4 regions of the Peribacillus sp. NJ11 genome follow, and region 1 is predicted to be linked to each of the others. Evidence: riboswitches for the same ligand, from Rfam matches in the RefSeq annotation. Region 1 holds a riboswitch; each other region holds the start of a gene.
What was found. Region 1 has a riboswitch for S-adenosylmethionine ahead of QUF86_RS21240 (Na+/H+ antiporter NhaC family protein). Riboswitches for the same ligand answer to the same signal wherever they lie in the genome.
Positions count from the first base shown of each region.

Region 2: another riboswitch for S-adenosylmethionine. It lies ahead of QUF86_RS07760 (methionine ABC transporter ATP-binding protein); the one in region 1 lies ahead of QUF86_RS21240 (Na+/H+ antiporter NhaC family protein).
Region 3: another riboswitch for S-adenosylmethionine. It lies ahead of metK (methionine adenosyltransferase); the one in region 1 lies ahead of QUF86_RS21240 (Na+/H+ antiporter NhaC family protein).
Region 4: another riboswitch for S-adenosylmethionine. It lies ahead of mtnK (S-methyl-5-thioribose kinase); the one in region 1 lies ahead of QUF86_RS21240 (Na+/H+ antiporter NhaC family protein).

Region 1 covers NZ_JAUCFO010000001.1:4,328,135-4,332,162, reverse strand. Annotated here, with positions in the region: gene hutG (formimidoylglutamase) at 1-342, shown strand, start outside; gene QUF86_RS21250 (hypothetical protein) at 637-792, shown strand; gene QUF86_RS21245 (SOS response-associated peptidase) at 853-1,524, shown strand; SAM riboswitch class I at 1,860-1,968, shown strand; gene QUF86_RS21240 (Na+/H+ antiporter NhaC family protein) at 2,142-3,458, shown strand; gene QUF86_RS21235 (chromate transporter) at 3,658-4,028, opposite strand, start outside.
Region 2 covers NZ_JAUCFO010000001.1:1,590,345-1,594,372, reverse strand. Annotated here, with positions in the region: gene QUF86_RS07770 (MetQ/NlpA family ABC transporter substrate-binding protein) at 1-513, opposite strand, end outside; gene QUF86_RS07765 (methionine ABC transporter permease) at 529-1,197, opposite strand; gene QUF86_RS07760 (methionine ABC transporter ATP-binding protein) at 1,190-2,224, opposite strand; SAM riboswitch class I at 2,390-2,502, opposite strand; gene QUF86_RS07755 (O-acetylhomoserine aminocarboxypropyltransferase/cysteine synthase family protein) at 2,621-3,931, opposite strand.
Region 3 covers NZ_JAUCFO010000001.1:1,812,489-1,816,516, reverse strand. Annotated here, with positions in the region: gene QUF86_RS09005 (gamma carbonic anhydrase) at 51-569, shown strand; gene metK (methionine adenosyltransferase) at 1,002-2,195, opposite strand; SAM riboswitch class I at 2,358-2,520, opposite strand; gene pckA (phosphoenolpyruvate carboxykinase (ATP)) at 2,937-4,028, shown strand, end outside.
Region 4 covers NZ_JAUCFO010000001.1:3,484,871-3,488,898, reverse strand. Annotated here, with positions in the region: gene QUF86_RS17280 (pyridoxal phosphate-dependent aminotransferase) at 1-70, opposite strand, end outside; partial or broken gene QUF86_RS17275 (carbon-nitrogen family hydrolase) at 249-948, shown strand; SAM riboswitch class I at 1,020-1,173, shown strand; gene mtnK (S-methyl-5-thioribose kinase) at 1,252-2,454, shown strand; gene mtnA (S-methyl-5-thioribose-1-phosphate isomerase) at 2,469-3,515, shown strand; gene QUF86_RS17260 (LCP family protein) at 3,691-4,028, opposite strand, start outside.

The DNA of each region.
Region 1 (4,028 bases):
GCTGAGAGGAATAAGGTCGATTACATATTGGAAGAAGATTTGTCATTGAACGAAATGGATGAAACCAAGCAGCGGATAAATGAATTCGTTAAGAAAAATGACTTCATTATTCTTACATTATGTACGGACGTTATTGATTCAGCCTACGCACCTGGGGTAAGTGCACCCTCTCCGTTTGGACTTAATCCGAAATTGGTCCGTGCGATTATTAGGCATGTCGTATCAAATGAAAAGATCCTCTCCTTTGATATCTCGGAAGTGAATCCTTCGTTGGACGAAAATAATAAAACGGTTACATTGGCAGCACATTTAATAAATGAGGTTTTGCTGAATTTTAAATAATAAATGGACATGGATTATGGGTAACTCCCACGGAATAACAAGAGGCATTCCTCATCGACCTTTTTGCTATCCCCATTATCATCACCGGTAAAAATTTGTTGAAGTGAAAAACCTGTTGACCAGACTGTCTGTGATCATTCATGGACAGTCTTTTTTATGTATATGTAAATAGCGGTGTACTCCTATATAGACTCATCATTAGTGGATTAACTACGACTCTACTAAAGGTCAATAATGATACTTGTGGGTTTTTGGTTTATAATAACAACCATCTAGCCTAATGAGGGGGATCCTATGAATGAATATAATGTAACGGTCAGGAATGGCAGTACCTTAATTTTGTCAGAAATCATTAAAGCTGAAGATGAGAGAGAAGTCCTGGGCACACTTTTGATTTCCAGCGAATTATTTAATCAACCATTTACCGACATCAGGATTTTAGAACGCTGATTTGTACCTGCCCGTCCTATTTGTTACACTGTAATAAATCCTAAAACGGTAGGCGATATTATGTGCGGACGTTTCACGCTTTTCACGGACATTGAAGAAATAAAAGAACGGTTTAATATTCAAGGACCTTTTGATGAAGAATACCAATTCAGCTACAATATTGCACCTTCCCACTCCGTGCTATCCGTCATTAATGACGGAGCAAGGAATCGACTTGGATATCTTCGGTGGGGACTCATTCCTTTCTGGGCAAAAGATGAAAAACTGGGCTACAAAATGATCAATGCCAGAGCGGAAACCATTGCTGAGAAGGCAAGCTTCAAGAATGCGTATAAGAAGAAACGATGCTTGATAATCGCTGATTCATTTTATGAGTGGAAGAAGGAACCCAGGCGAAAAATACCCATGCGAATAAAGCTTAAAAATCATGCGCCATTTGGAATGGCAGGTCTCTGGGAATCCTGGAAATCTCCAGAAGGAATCAACATCTATTCGTGCTCAGTTATAACAACCGTTCCTAATGAGCTAATGACCAGCATTCATGACCGCATGCCTGTCATCCTTAAACCTGAAGATGAAAAAGATTGGTTGAATCCATCCATTAATGATCCTGCCTTTCTACAGCAGTATTTAAAATCATTCGATTCTGAACAAATGGAAGCATTTGAGGTATCGACTGATGTGAACTCAACTAAAAATAATTCACCAAACCTAATACAACAAATTTGCTAAGAGGTCCTTTGACCTCTTTTTATTTTAGTTCCGTCCAGACAAATGACATTATTTGAGATTTCATCCAAATATCACAATTAACCCAAATACCTTATTTACTGTACATGTAAAAGTCCGTTTAAAATATTAAGGTCCACATTTGAAATACTTTTAAACTAAACCTTGCGAAAATACATAAAATGCTGTACTCTTATATTTGCTTTTCAATAAGGCTTTCGATGTCACTTTCCGAGAGTGGACAGAGGTAAACTTGGAGCGGTTATAGCAAGTTACCAGCCTGCTTCTTTTCTCTTGGACACCGGTGCATTTGATAATATCATTATATAATTTAAATCTTCTTATCAAGAGAGACGGAGGGACTGGCCCGAAGATGTCTCGGCAGCAGACTTTAATAGGAGTGCTGTGCCAAATCCAGCAGGCTGATTTTTGCCTGAAAGATAAGGAGGGCGTTTTTTATAAATTAAAAGACCTCTTCTTGTTGTGTTTAATGGAAGAGGTCTTTTTTATGCTGAAAGTATTTTTAGCTATAGCTTCCATGAAGGTGTTATTTACGAAAAATGTTAGAAGAATAAGTGCTGTGACACATGTCATGGGAAAAATAAAAAGAGGTGTACATCATGAGTGCAAACAATAAAGGGAATCCGTGGGCATTGATCCCATTTGTCGTTTTTTTGATTTTATTTATAGGGTCCGGAATCATTACAAAAGATTTTTATTCTTTTCCGGTGATTGTAGCGATTTCAATTGCATCGGCAGCTGCATTGGCAATGAATCGGAAAGAGTCTTTCAATCAAAAGGTTGAAATTTTCTGTAAAGGCGCCGGGGATGCCAATATTATGTTAATGGTTATCATTTTCCTTTTGGCAGGCGCTTTTGCCGAAGTTGCAAATGGCATGGGGGCAGTTGAATCTACGGTGAATCTTGCCTTAGCGGTTTTTCCGCAAAATCTATTAATGGTAGGGATTTTCATCATCGCTTGCTTTATCTCTCTATCCATGGGGACGAGCATGGGAACGATTGTAGCACTAGCACCTATTGGGGTGGGAATTAGTGAGCAAACCGATATTTCGCTTGCCTTTTCAATGGCGGCCGTTATTGGTGGTGCGATGTTTGGGGATAACCTTTCCTTCATTTCAGATACGACAATCGCTGCAGTTCGTACGCAGGGAACGAAAATGAAGGATAAGTTCAAAGTGAATTTTTTCATTGTTTTACCTGCGGCCATCATCACATGTGTCATCCTTGGAATTTTAACAATGGGTGAACAAGCTGCCATCGCTCAACATTCTTATAATTGGGTGAAGATCCTTCCGTATCTTTGTGTATTGATCACTGCATTGGCAGGTGTCAATGTGTTCCTGGTCCTATCCATCGGAATCGTATTTGCCGGAATTATCGGCTTGGCGGATGGAAGTTATCAACCGTTGGGTGTCATTCAAAAAATCGGAGAAGGGATGGCGGGAATGTATGAAATCTCTTTCCTGGCCATTTTAATCGCAGGAATGGTAGCTGTAATCAAGCATAATGGCGGTATCGATTATCTTCTCCACCTCGTAACCCGAAACAGCAAAACTAAAAAAGGGGCTGAATTCAGCATTGCCGGGCTTGTTGGTTTGACGAACCTTTCCACGGCAAATAACACGATATCAATTATCATTGCCGGGCCACTTGCCAAAAATATTGCTGAAAAGTATGGAATCGATCCGCGTAAATCGGCGAGCTTACTTGATGTTTTTGCATGCTGCATTCAGGGGTTAATTCCATATGGGGCACAACTGCTTGTTGCAGCTGGGGTAGCACATATTTCTCCGTTAAGCATCTTGCCGTATTCATATTACCCAATACTAATTGGCCTTTGTGGAGTCATAGCCATCTTGATTGGTTATCCGCGATTTCAGCCGGTAGATAAAGAAACGAAGAAACGTACTTCTTAATAATGAGAATAAGCATGAAAATAAACCCTGAATCATTAGATTCAGGGTTTTACTTTGTAAGGTGTATGGAAACATTGGTGAAAAATAATTAAAAAGAGCGATGTACCCTCGATCTTCCATCAGTTTAAGTGTTATCAATGTTTAGGAATTACGATTCATATTGATTAACCCAACGCATAATGGTTGTGTGAGCTAGTCGTTATGAATAGAGGACAACACCAACTAAACCAGAAAGAATAATGACATAGGCTGGGTGCCAGCGTAATTTCAATAGGGCAAATAACGATAATCCAAAAACGAGTAATAAGCTTATCGTATGCCATGAAAAGTTCAGGGCTATCAAATGATTGGAAAGTGCAAAGCTGATAGCTGCAAAGAGGATTAAACTAGTGACAACGGGTCTTAATCCATAAAACATCGATTGAATAACTGGATAATGATTCAATTTGCTGAAGAAGGTGGCTATAACGGTTACGAGTATAATGGCAGGAAGCAAGATTCCGAGAACGGATGATATGGCTCCTGCTAATCCAGCAGTCGAATAGCCTACGAGAATGGCACTATTAGTGG
Region 2 (4,028 bases), 2.7 Mb from region 1:
TGTAGCCGTCGTTTTATCGATTCCCTCTTTCAAAGTGATCAGGCCATTCTTTTCCAAAAGGGATAAAGCACGCCCATGATCAGCGACAGAGCTGCTTAAAATGATCGTTGCCCCATCAGGGAGTTTATCGATGGTTTTATATTTTTGTGAGTATAGAGCTATTGGCTCGATATGGATTCCGCCTGCATTAACGAAATCATATCCATTTTCTTTAATTTGGGATTCTAAATAAGGAATGTGCTGAAAATAGTTAGCATCCAATTCCTTATCATTTAAAGCCTTATTTGGTAAAACATAGTCCTGGAATGTTTCAATTTCCAATTCTATTCCTTTTTCTTCAAGAAGCGGCTTAGCTTCCTCTAGGATTTCAGCATGCGGAACATTGGATGCCCCTACGACTAATTTCTTCGATTCTTTTTCCGTTTCACTGCCGCCTTTATCCTTTTCACTTCCACAAGCAGCCAAAGCGATAGATAACACTAAAATCAATGCAAATCCTAAAAACTTTTTCATCCTTTTCATCTCCCTTTATCTTTTGTCCAATTTAGATGTAATCACATCTCCAATAATTTGAATTATGAAGACGATAATTAGAATAACGATAGTCGCTACAAGCGTAACGTCATTTTGATTTCTTTGATAGCCCTCCAGATAGGCTAGATTACCAAGTCCGCCTGCGCCGATGACTCCGGCCATTGCGGTATATCCAACCAATGCAATCGATGTTACCGTAATCCCGGAAATAAGGGCAGGCATCGACTCCGGAAGAAGGACCTTCCAAATGATCGTGCTCGTTTTTGCCCCCATCGATTTAGCGGCTTCAATTACACCTTTATCGATTTCACGGAGGCCGATTTCAACCATACGTGCATAAAATGGTGCCGCACCGATAATAAGTGCCGGCAGTGCAGCGTTCTCTCCGATCATGGAACCGACAAGCGCTTTAGTGAAAGGAATGAGCAGCACGATCAAAATAAGAAATGGAATGGAACGGAATATATTAACCACAGCACTAATGACCGCGTTGATTGCCCGGTTTTCCCACATATTCCCCTTCCCTGTCAAGAACAGGATCAATCCTAATAATATGCCTATAAAAAAGGTTGCCACTACAGAGATACTTGTCATATAAAGCGTTTCTTTCGTTGCTTCAATAATGTCTTCCCAATCAACATTCGGCAATAATTCTTCAAGCATGAGTAATCACCTCCACGCCTACCTGCTGTGCTTTAATGAATTCGATTGCGCGGAGCATTTCATCCTCTTTGCCATCAAGATGGATAAACAACGTTCCATATGAACCGCTTCTGGTTTGCGATATTTTACCTTGAACTATATTGACATCCAACTCGAAGTTACGTACAAGCTTAGTGATCAACGGGCTTTCTGCATGATCACCTACAAAAGTCAATTGAATCACTTTGCCTGCAGGAAAGCGTTCGAGCAGATGGTCCATCGTTTCTTTCGTTTCTTCCGGTTCCGTCACCTGTTGCACGAAACGCTTCGTCATTTGTTCTTTAGGATTCTTGAAAACATCCAGGACAGGTCCCTGTTCAACAACTTGCCCGCTTTCCATCACAGCCACACGATGACAGATTTTACGTATTACATGCATTTCATGTGTTATCAAGACAATCGTCAACCCGAGACGCTGATTGATGTCAACAAGCAATTCGAGTATAGAGTCGGTAGTCTGTGGATCCAAGGCAGAAGTCGCTTCATCACACAGCAGCACTTTAGGATCATTCGCTAGAGCCCTGGCTATTCCCACCCGTTGCTTTTGCCCTCCGCTTAATTGCGAAGGATAGGCCTTTTCTCTGCCTTCCAGTCCGACTAACTTGATCAATTCGTTCACACGTTTGGTGCGTTCAAATTTTGAAACTCCTGCAATTTCCAACGGGAAGGATATATTTTCCTGAACGGTCCTGGACCATAATAGATTGAAATGTTGGAAAATCATGCTGATTTCTTGACGGGCCTTACGAAGCTGAGCACCTTTAATTTTTGAAATTTCCTTCTCAGCCACCACAACGGATCCTTCTGTGGGTGTTTCCAATCCATTGAGCATCCTGATCAAAGTACTTTTCCCTGCTCCACTATAACCAATAATACCGAAAATCTCGCCTTTATTTATTTCAACATTCACATTATTTACAGCCTTAATCGTCTCACTGCTTCCTTTTCCTGTTCGGAACAGCTTACTGACTTTTGTCAATGTAATCATTAATCCTCACCTCTTTTATCCAATAAAACCTATGAACTTAGTTAATTTCTCTACATTATTATCTGTTTCCCCTACCAATTTTGCAATTCATGCAAAGGTTTTTCCTACTGAAATAGAAAAAACCTTTCTGCATGAGCAGAAAGGCAGGTGAAGAAACAGGCCTTCCTCTCATCTTCCAAAGTGATTAAACTTTGTGTGAATTGGCACCTTTCCAAGGAAATCTCCTTGTCGGTTGCCGGGTTTCATCGGGCACATCCCTCCACCTCTCTTGATAAGAGCTAATATATAGAATATTTGTACATCATTAAGTTCTTTAGTATGTTGAAATTTTATCATAGATAAAAAAGGAGCGCAATGTATAATATTTCTAGTTCAAGAATGCCCAGGACTTTTTGCTTAAACCGTTTTAGAAGTCAAGGAGACGATATTCGTCGCTTTTTCAATTGCCTGCTCCAAATCTTCTATTAAATCCTCTACATTTTCAATCCCAATGGATAAACGGACTTGATCAGCACGCACACCAGCTTTCGCCAGACCTGCATCATTCAATTGCTGATGGGTCGTACTGGCAGGGTGAATGATTAAACTCTTCGCATCCCCTACATTCGCTACATGGGACCATAATTCCACCGAATTGATAAGTTTCGCCCCGGCTTCGCGGTCTCCCTTTATTCCAAAAGTCACAACAGATCCTGCTCCCTTAGGCAAATATTTATCCGCAAGGGCTTTATCGGGATGATCCTCATTAGCAGGATGCGAAACCCAAGTCACGGCAGGGTGATTTTTCAAATATTGAAGTACAGACTTCGTGTTCGAAAGATGCTCTTTCATCCTCACATGCAGCGTTTCAAGTCCAAGCGTAAACTGGAATGCGCTTTGGGCACTTAGCGCAGGGCCTAAATCACGAAGTAACTGCACTCGGGCTTTCGTTATAAAAGCGGCTGGTCCAACTGCCTCGGCGTATACCAGACCGTCGTAACTTGGATCAGGCTCCGTAAAGCCAGGGTAGTTTGGCGAGTTCCAATCGAACTTCCCGCCATCCACGATGACACCGCCTAAGGTGGTTCCATTTCCCAGAAGCCATTTTGTAGCGGAATGGATGACAATATCCGCTCCAAAATCAATTGGTCTGCATAGATACGGTGTAGCGAAGGTATTATCAATGATTAAAGGTATCCCGGCATCGTGGGCAATGTCGGCTACCGCTTCAATATCAAGGACCCTCAAACTTGGATTTCCGATCGTTTCGGCAAATATGGCTTTAGTTCTTGGCGTAATCGCCCTTTTGAAATTTTCAGGGTCATCAGGAGAAACGAACTTCACTTTAATCCCATATTTAGGAAGAGTGTTTTCAAAAAGATTATACGTACCGCCATATAAAGTGGAGGCTGAAACGATCTCATCCCCTGCACCGGCAATATTCAAGATTGACAGTGAGATGGCAGCCATTCCGCTTGCTGTTGCCAATCCGCCGATACCGCCTTCCAATAAGGCCATTCTTTCCTCAAAAACGCTGACCGTGGGATTATGTAGTCGTGTATATATATAGCCATTCTCCTTTAAACCAAATAAATTCGCTGCATGGTCAGTGTCTTTGAACAAGTATGCATTGCTTTGGTAGATCGGGACTGCACGTGCACCTGTTTCATCAGCTTGCAAACCGCCATGAACACTCAATGTTTCGAAACGTAACTTTTTCTCTGACATACTATTTCTCCTCTTTCTCTATGGATTTAGTAGGAATTAAATTGAAACCGGGCCTTTCATAAACAAAAAAACCACTTCCATAAGAAGAGGTTTTAAT
Region 3 (4,028 bases), 2.5 Mb from region 1:
TAAAATAATACATAAAAACATTAACTTCGGAAAGGAAATGATTGAAAATGATTATTTATCCGTTTAAAGGCAAAGAACCTGAAATCGCTGAAAGCGCATATATTGCTGAAAATGCTGTCGTCACAGGTGATGTGAAAATTGGTGACGAATCATCAATTTGGTTCAATTCCGTCATTCGCGGTGATGTATCCCCAACCATCATAGGGAAAAAAGTCAGTATACAGGATAATAGCGTCCTGCACCAAAGCCCAAATAATCCATTGATCATCGAGGATGAAGTGACCATCGGCCATCAGGTCATTTTACATAGCTGCAAAATCCGTAAAGGAGCTTTGATCGGCATGGGATCGATTGTGCTTGATGCAGCGGAAATCGGCGAAGGGGCTTTTATCGGTGCCGGCAGTCTCGTTCCCCAAGGTAAAGTCATTCCACCGAACATGTTGGCATTCGGACGCCCAGCTAAAGTCATTCGCGAAATCAACGAAGAAGATCGCCAGGATATGGAACGAATCGTACGCGAATATGCCGAAAAAGGACAATACTATAAAACGGCAGAACGAATAAAATAAACTAACGAGTAAATACTCCTAATTCGCGAGTAAATGCTCCAATTTCACGAGTATTTGCTCCTAACTCACGAGTATTTGCTCCAATTTCACGAGTATACGACCCTGACTCACAAGTATATACTCAATTCACGAGTAAACTCCTAACTCACGAGTAAATGCTCCTAACTCACGAGTATTTGCTCCTAACTCTGAGTATTTGCTCCAATTTCACGAGTATACGACCCTGACTCACAAGTATATGCTTCTAACTCGCGAGTAAATGCTCCAATTTCACGAGTATTTGCTCCTAACTCGCGAGTATTTGCTCCAATTTCACGAGTAAACTCCTAACTCTAGAGTAACTATCGATTTCTTGAATTATTCCCCCTGAAGGCAAAATTAATCCATAGAAAAAAGGTGCCCCGCTTTTGCGGGACACCTTTTTTCTATGGATTATGCTTGTGCTTTTAATGTTTCTGCTTTATCCGTGCGTTCCCATGGAAGATCGACATCTGTACGGCCAAAATGTCCGTATGCAGCTGTTTGTTTGTAGATTGGGCGACGAAGATCAAGCATTTTGATGATACCAGCTGGACGAAGGTCGAAGTTTGCACGAACTAGGTCAACTAGGACTTCTTCGCTAACTGTACCAGTTCCGAATGTATCAATCGAGATCGATACAGGCTCTGCCACACCAATTGCGTATGCCAATTGAACTTCCGCTTTGTCAGCAAGGCCAGCGGCAACGATGTTTTTCGCAACGTAACGCGCTGCATATGCCGCAGAACGGTCAACTTTAGTAGCATCCTTACCAGAGAATGCACCACCGCCGTGACGAGCGTATCCGCCGTACGTATCAACGATGATTTTACGTCCAGTAAGACCAGCATCCCCTTGAGGTCCGCCAATTACGAAACGGCCGGTCGGGTTGATGAAGTACTTAGTTTGAGCATCGATCAATTCAGCTGGAACAACTGCTTTAATCACATGTTCTTTTATATCGGCTTGAATTTGTTCAAGCGTAATTTCTGCATCATGCTGTGTAGAGATAACGATCGTATCTACACGTACAGGACGGTTATTCTCATCATACTCCACAGTTACCTGTGTTTTACCATCAGGGCGTAAGTAAGCAAGAGTTTCATCTTTACGAACTTTAGCCAAGCGGAATGAAAGTTTATGTGCCAATGAAATCGGAAGCGGCATAAGCTCTTCTGTTTCATTACAAGCAAATCCGAACATAAGACCTTGGTCCCCTGCACCGATTGCATCGATTTCTTCCTCTGACATGTTTCCTTCACGAGCTTCCAATGCTTTATCGACGCCAGCTGCGATATCGGCAGACTGCTCATCAATGGAACTCAATACAGCACAAGTTTCAGCATCGAAACCGTATTTCGCACGTGTGTAACCAATTCCTGCAATGGTATCACGAACGATACGCGGAATATCCACGTAAGCGGATGTTGTAATTTCACCAGCAACAAGCACAAGACCTGTTGTTACACTTGTTTCACACGCAACACGTGCATTTGCATCCTTAGCAAGGATAGCATCTAAAATGGAATCTGAAATCTGATCACAAATTTTGTCCGGATGGCCCTCTGTAACAGATTCAGAAGTAAATAGACGTTTCTTTGACATCATATTTCCTCCTTGGAAGTTAGTATGTTGTAGGCATAAGCCTGATTTTTACGGAACTCGTTTCCCTCATTAGTTTCAACTATAGACACAGAATTACTTATAAAAACACAAAAACCTTCCCTGGCAAATGAGGAAAGGTTTAAAATTCTGTCTTCTATCCTTTCACTCTTATCGTTCAAGGGTTTTTTACCTTGCTCAGGTTAGCACCATCACCACTATTCCTTGAAGAACATCGCTTTATTTTCGGCGATCGATCTTGGAGTCAAGTTCAATATGGCAGGTTGCTGGGTTTCAAAGGGCCTGTCCCTCCACCAACTCGGGATAAGAGAATCCGTACAATTTAAGATAATATCGTATCAGGTTGGAACTTGTCAATGTTTTTCTAAAAAGAACATATCCCCCCACTTGAAAAAACGGGTTGTTTCAGCGTCTTCAAAGGGTTTCCAAGGCAGACTGCGAATAGAAATGTTGAAAATTGCCATTAATAATAGAAAATAAAGCATACTAACAGGAACGGCCAATTAGAAATATGTTGCTTAATTACTTCCTATTTAAAATAAAATTTTCACTCCATGTAAGTATATGCAATAGTAATGACTCGGTTCCTGCGCCTTAATAATGAAAAATGATTAACGCAACCAGTTGAAAATAATCACAAATTAAAAGAAATAGTATAGACTATTTAAATGAATGTGTTATACTAATTGTAATATAAAAACTTAAACAAAGGAAGGTATCTCATATATGAATTCTGTAGATGTTTCTAATGAGTTACACCAGTTATTAACAGGAAACAATGTTCAAACTCAACTTTCAGTTCCTCAATTGGTCGAAAAAGTATTAAGCAGAAATGAAGGCGTACTAACATCAACTGGCGCAGTAAAAGCTGAAACCGGCAAATATACTGGTCGTTCACCTAAAGATAAATATATCGTGGAAGAAGCATCCGTTAAGGATAAAGTCGATTGGGGTTCAGTGAACCAGCCAATTTCTGAAGATGTGTTCAATAAACTATATAATAAAGTAGTTGACTACCTAAAAGCAAAAGAAGAGATTTTCGTTTTCAAAGGTTTCGCTGGTGCAGACGAATCATCACGTCTTCCAATCCGAGTTGTTAACGAATATGCTTGGCATAATCTTTTTGCCCATACTTTGTTCATCCGTCCGAACGAAGAGGAATTAAGAGGTCACGAAGCTGAATTCACAATTCTTTCGGCACCTAATTTCAAAGCAGACCCAGAAGTGGACGGGACTTCATCTGAAACTTTCATCATCGTTTCATTTGAACGCCGTACCATCCTGATCGGCGGAACGGAATATGCAGGAGAAATGAAAAAATCGATCTTCTCGATCATGAACTACTTACTTCCAGAGGCTGGAATCCTTCCAATGCATTGCTCTGCTAACGTAGGACGTGAAGGGGACGTCGCTTTATTCTTCGGACTGTCTGGAACAGGTAAAACAACTTTATCCGCAGACACTAGCCGTAAACTGATTGGCGATGACGAGCACGGCTGGTCTTCTAACGGTGTATTCAACATCGAAGGTGGCTGCTATGCGAAAACGATCAACCTTTCACGTGAAAAAGAACCACAAATTTTCGATGCGATCCGCTTCGGTGCCGTATTGGAAAATGTAGTTGTGGACCCGGATACACGTGAAGCGGACTATGATGACAGTTCATTGACTGAAAACACCCGTGCTGCATACCAAATGCAAGCGATCGATAACATCGTGAACCCAAGTATTGCAGGACACCCAAATACAATCATTTTCTTAACAGCTGATGCTTCAGGCGTTCTGCCTCCAATCAGCAAGCTTTCCAAAGAACAGGCA
Region 4 (4,028 bases), 840 kb from region 1:
TTGCGACTAGAGATGCAAAAAATTGCTTGGGCAGTTTTTGAAGTTGTCTGGATTTTTCGAATTGCAACATTTATACACCTTCTCTGAAATTTCTTGAAATTCTAGACACAAATGATATATGTTTATCATAGTCTTGTAAAGCATTTTTTACATGTGGGTTTTAAACGATGAAGTGGAAAATTGCCTGCATTCAATTGGATATTGCCTTCGGGCAACCAGATATCAATTTTCAGGTTGCAGAATAATGGATGGAAATAGCAGCAATGTCCAAACCCGATATCGTTATTTTACCAGAGCTTTGGTCAACAGGATACGACTTGACCAGGTTAAATGAGATTGCTGATGAAGAAGCAGAAAAAACGATTGAATGTTTAAAAGATCAGGTAAAGAAACACCAGTTTCACATAATTGGGGGTTCCGTTGCCAAAAAGCAAGCAAGGGCATCTATAACACCATGATCATCATCAATAAGCATGGAAATCTCATAAAAGAATATGATAAGCTTCACTTATTTCAGTTAATGGATGAACATCATTTCCTGCAGCCAGGTGAAAAAGATGGTTTATTTACTCTTGATGAAAAAATATGTGCTGGATTCATTTGTTATGACATCCGTTTTCCTGAATGGCAGCGAGCCCATACTGTTCAAGGCGCCGAAGTTCTATTCGTAATGGCAGAATGGCCAAAGCCCAGACTCGACACTGGAGAGCCTTATTGATTAGCCGTGCCATCGAGAACCAAGTATATGTTGTAGCCGTTAACCGTTCAGGTTCGGATGTCAATAATATATTTGCGGGTCATTCCTTGATTATTGATCCATTGGGGAATATCATAAGTGAAGCCGGAGAAGCAAAAGAACTCTTGACAGGCACCTTGGACTTCAATAAAGTTACGGAAGCACGGAACAAAATACCCGTATTCGAATATCGTCGGCCGGATTATTATTAATTTTCCCATTGACAAACTATTTAAAAAGTTGATATTATTTTCCCGAAGATTAAAATTTCAGAAAACATATACTCTTATCAAGAGCAGGCTGAGGGATAAAGGCCCTATGAAGCCCAGCAACCGACTGTAATACCATTGTGAAATGGGGCGGATTCACCGCCGGATTATAAAATCCACAGAGCACGGTGCTAATTCCACCAGAATTCATTTTCTGGAAGATAAGAGGTCCGAAGCCAAAACTTCTGCCTCTTTCTATATGAAAGAGGCTTTTTTATTCTTATTTTGAATCTGGAGGGGAAAAGAATGACTCAAAACCATTCAAATTTTAAGAGATTGACAAACGAAACAGCTATAACCCTTGCAAAAAAACTTGGGTTGGTCAATGCGGATGCAAGTTTAAACTGTAAAGAAATCGGCGATGGAAATTTAAATTATGTTTTTCATATTACAGACACAGTCACAAACAAAGGAATAATAATCAAACAAGCGGTCCCTTATGCCAAGGTACTTGGTGAAAGCTGGCCGCTGACATTGAAAAGGGCAGCCATTGAAGCGAATGCACTGATTCATTTCAGAAGCTATTGCCCGGAATTCGTACCGCAAGTCTATTATTCGGATGAACAGCTTGCCATTACAGTCATGGAAGATTTATCGCACTTGAAAATCGTTAGAAAAGGCTTGATCGAAGGCGATCAATATCCATTGCTTTCACAGCATATTGGTGAATATGTAGCGAAGACGGCATTTTATACATCAGATTATCATTTAGAACCATCCGCGAAAAAGGAAGTGGCCCGACATTTCACGAATCCGGAACTCTGCAAAATCACTGAGGTCTTTATTTTCACGGATCCATTTTTTGAGGAACTCCCGGGAGATTTCGAGCTGGAATTGACTGATGCCGCCAAAAATATTTGGAATGATCAAGAAGTGATACTTGAGGTAGCTAAGCTGAAACAAAGCTTTGAAACCGAGCAGGAAGCCTTGCTTCATGGAGATTTACATACTGGAAGTATTTTTGCAAGTGAAACTGAAACAAAGGTTATTGATCCGGAATTCGCTTTTTATGGGCCCGTTGGTTTTGACCTTGGTCAATACACCGCCAACCTTCTCTTTCAGGCAATTACACGTAATGGCGTTGGAAAGGAAGAGATTTTCTCACACCTTCATGAATTTTGGAATGCCTTTGAAGAAACTTATACCGAATTATGGGAAGGCCAAAATAAAAGCCCATTCCGCCATGTGAAAGGTTATCTGCCTTATTTACTGACAAAATTCAAAAAAGATGCATTCGGTTTTGCCGGCTGTGAACTGATTCGGCGAACCATTGGCCTTTCCCATGTTGCCGATTTAAACGTCATTGAAAATAAAGATACAAGGATCGCTGCCAAAACGGCAACATTGGAAATTGGTGCATTTTTAATTAAAAAACGAGAAGAATTGGATGTTCCAGCTGTCATTGAAGCGTTGAAGCAACGTACACTGCCATCTTATTCAACCCTTTAAAAGGAGACCTGCACATGACTACACTAGCACCCTTACCATATTCGGTACAATGGGATGATACCCATATTACATTATTAAATCAACAAGCCCTTCCTTCCATAACTGAATTTATTGAACTTCATTCTGTTGATGATGTATATGACAGCATATTGACATTAAAAGTTCGTGGTGCCCCAGCAATTGGACTGACGGCAGCATTTGGTGTTGCACTTGGTGCCAAACAGGAAACAACCGCTGAATTAGGGGAATTCAAGAAAAATGTAACGAGGCATATTGAAAAACTCGCTTCTTCACGGCCAACTGCAGTCAACCTTTTTTGGGCGTTAAGGAGGATGGAGAATACGTTGAAAGCAGCGCAAAGCATTTCAACTGCCAAGGAAGCACTTGTATCGGAGGCCCAAGCCATCTTTGCTGAAGATGAAGAAATGTGCAGGAAAATCGGGGAACATGGTTTATCCTTATTCGCTAAAGGAGATTCCATCCTAACGCATTGCAACGCTGGAGGGATTGCCACAGCCCGTTATGGAACAGCCCTGGCTCCCTTCCACCTGGCTAAAGAAAGGGACTTTCCGCTAAAAGTGTACGCTTGTGAAACCAGGCCTGTCCTGCAAGGGGCGCGTTTGACGGCTTGGGAATTGATGCAAGCGGGGGTTGACGTCACCTTAATTTCTGATAATATGGCCGCCCATACGATTCACCAGAAACGAATAAATGGAATTATAGTCGGGGCCGACAGAATTGCGGCTAATGGAGATACAGCCAATAAAATCGGGACATTGGGATTGGCCATTTTAGCCAAGCACTTTGGTATCCCTTTTTATGTGGCGGCTCCATCAAGCACCTTCGACCTTTCAATCCAATCCGGCACATCCATCCCGATCGAAGAACGGCATGAAGCGGAAATCACTTTCATTCAAGGTGTAAGGATCGCCCCGGAAAACGTGAAGACTTTCAATCCAGCCTTTGATGTTACACCGAATCATCTAATTACAGGCATCATTACAGAAAACGGCATCATAACACCGGATTTCATCAAAAACATTCCGGATTTCGTTAAATGATCCAAGTTTTATTGGTGATAAAAAACGAGAAGGATTTCGTATCCGTCTCGTTTTTTAATGATGATCAATTATAATTATTCTTTCGAGGTCTATTATGAAATAATCTAAGTGATACGAATCTATTTACTAATTAAATCCCTATGTTTTCGATAACAAAAGATATTGGACATTCTTATTATTTTGAAAAGAACTCCTGAAGTGCTTTCTTATTTTTAGTGTAGTCCATTTCCAAAACGGCTCCGGCCTGGGGATATATTTCATCCTTAAAGCTTCCTTCCACTGGAATCCTTAAGGTTTCGACGGTTTCCGGTGTATGGAAGACGGCTTTTGGACCCATTTCCATTATCGTTTTCAGCCCAATATCTGTATCCAAATACGAGAGCCCTTGTTCTATTATACTAGGAAGGGCTGCCATCCCTTCGAAGGTTGAGATTTGATTTATAAACGCTGTTTTTAATTGAACCATTACTTCTTGTTGACGTTCAACCCTTCCAAAATCACTTTCATCATCAT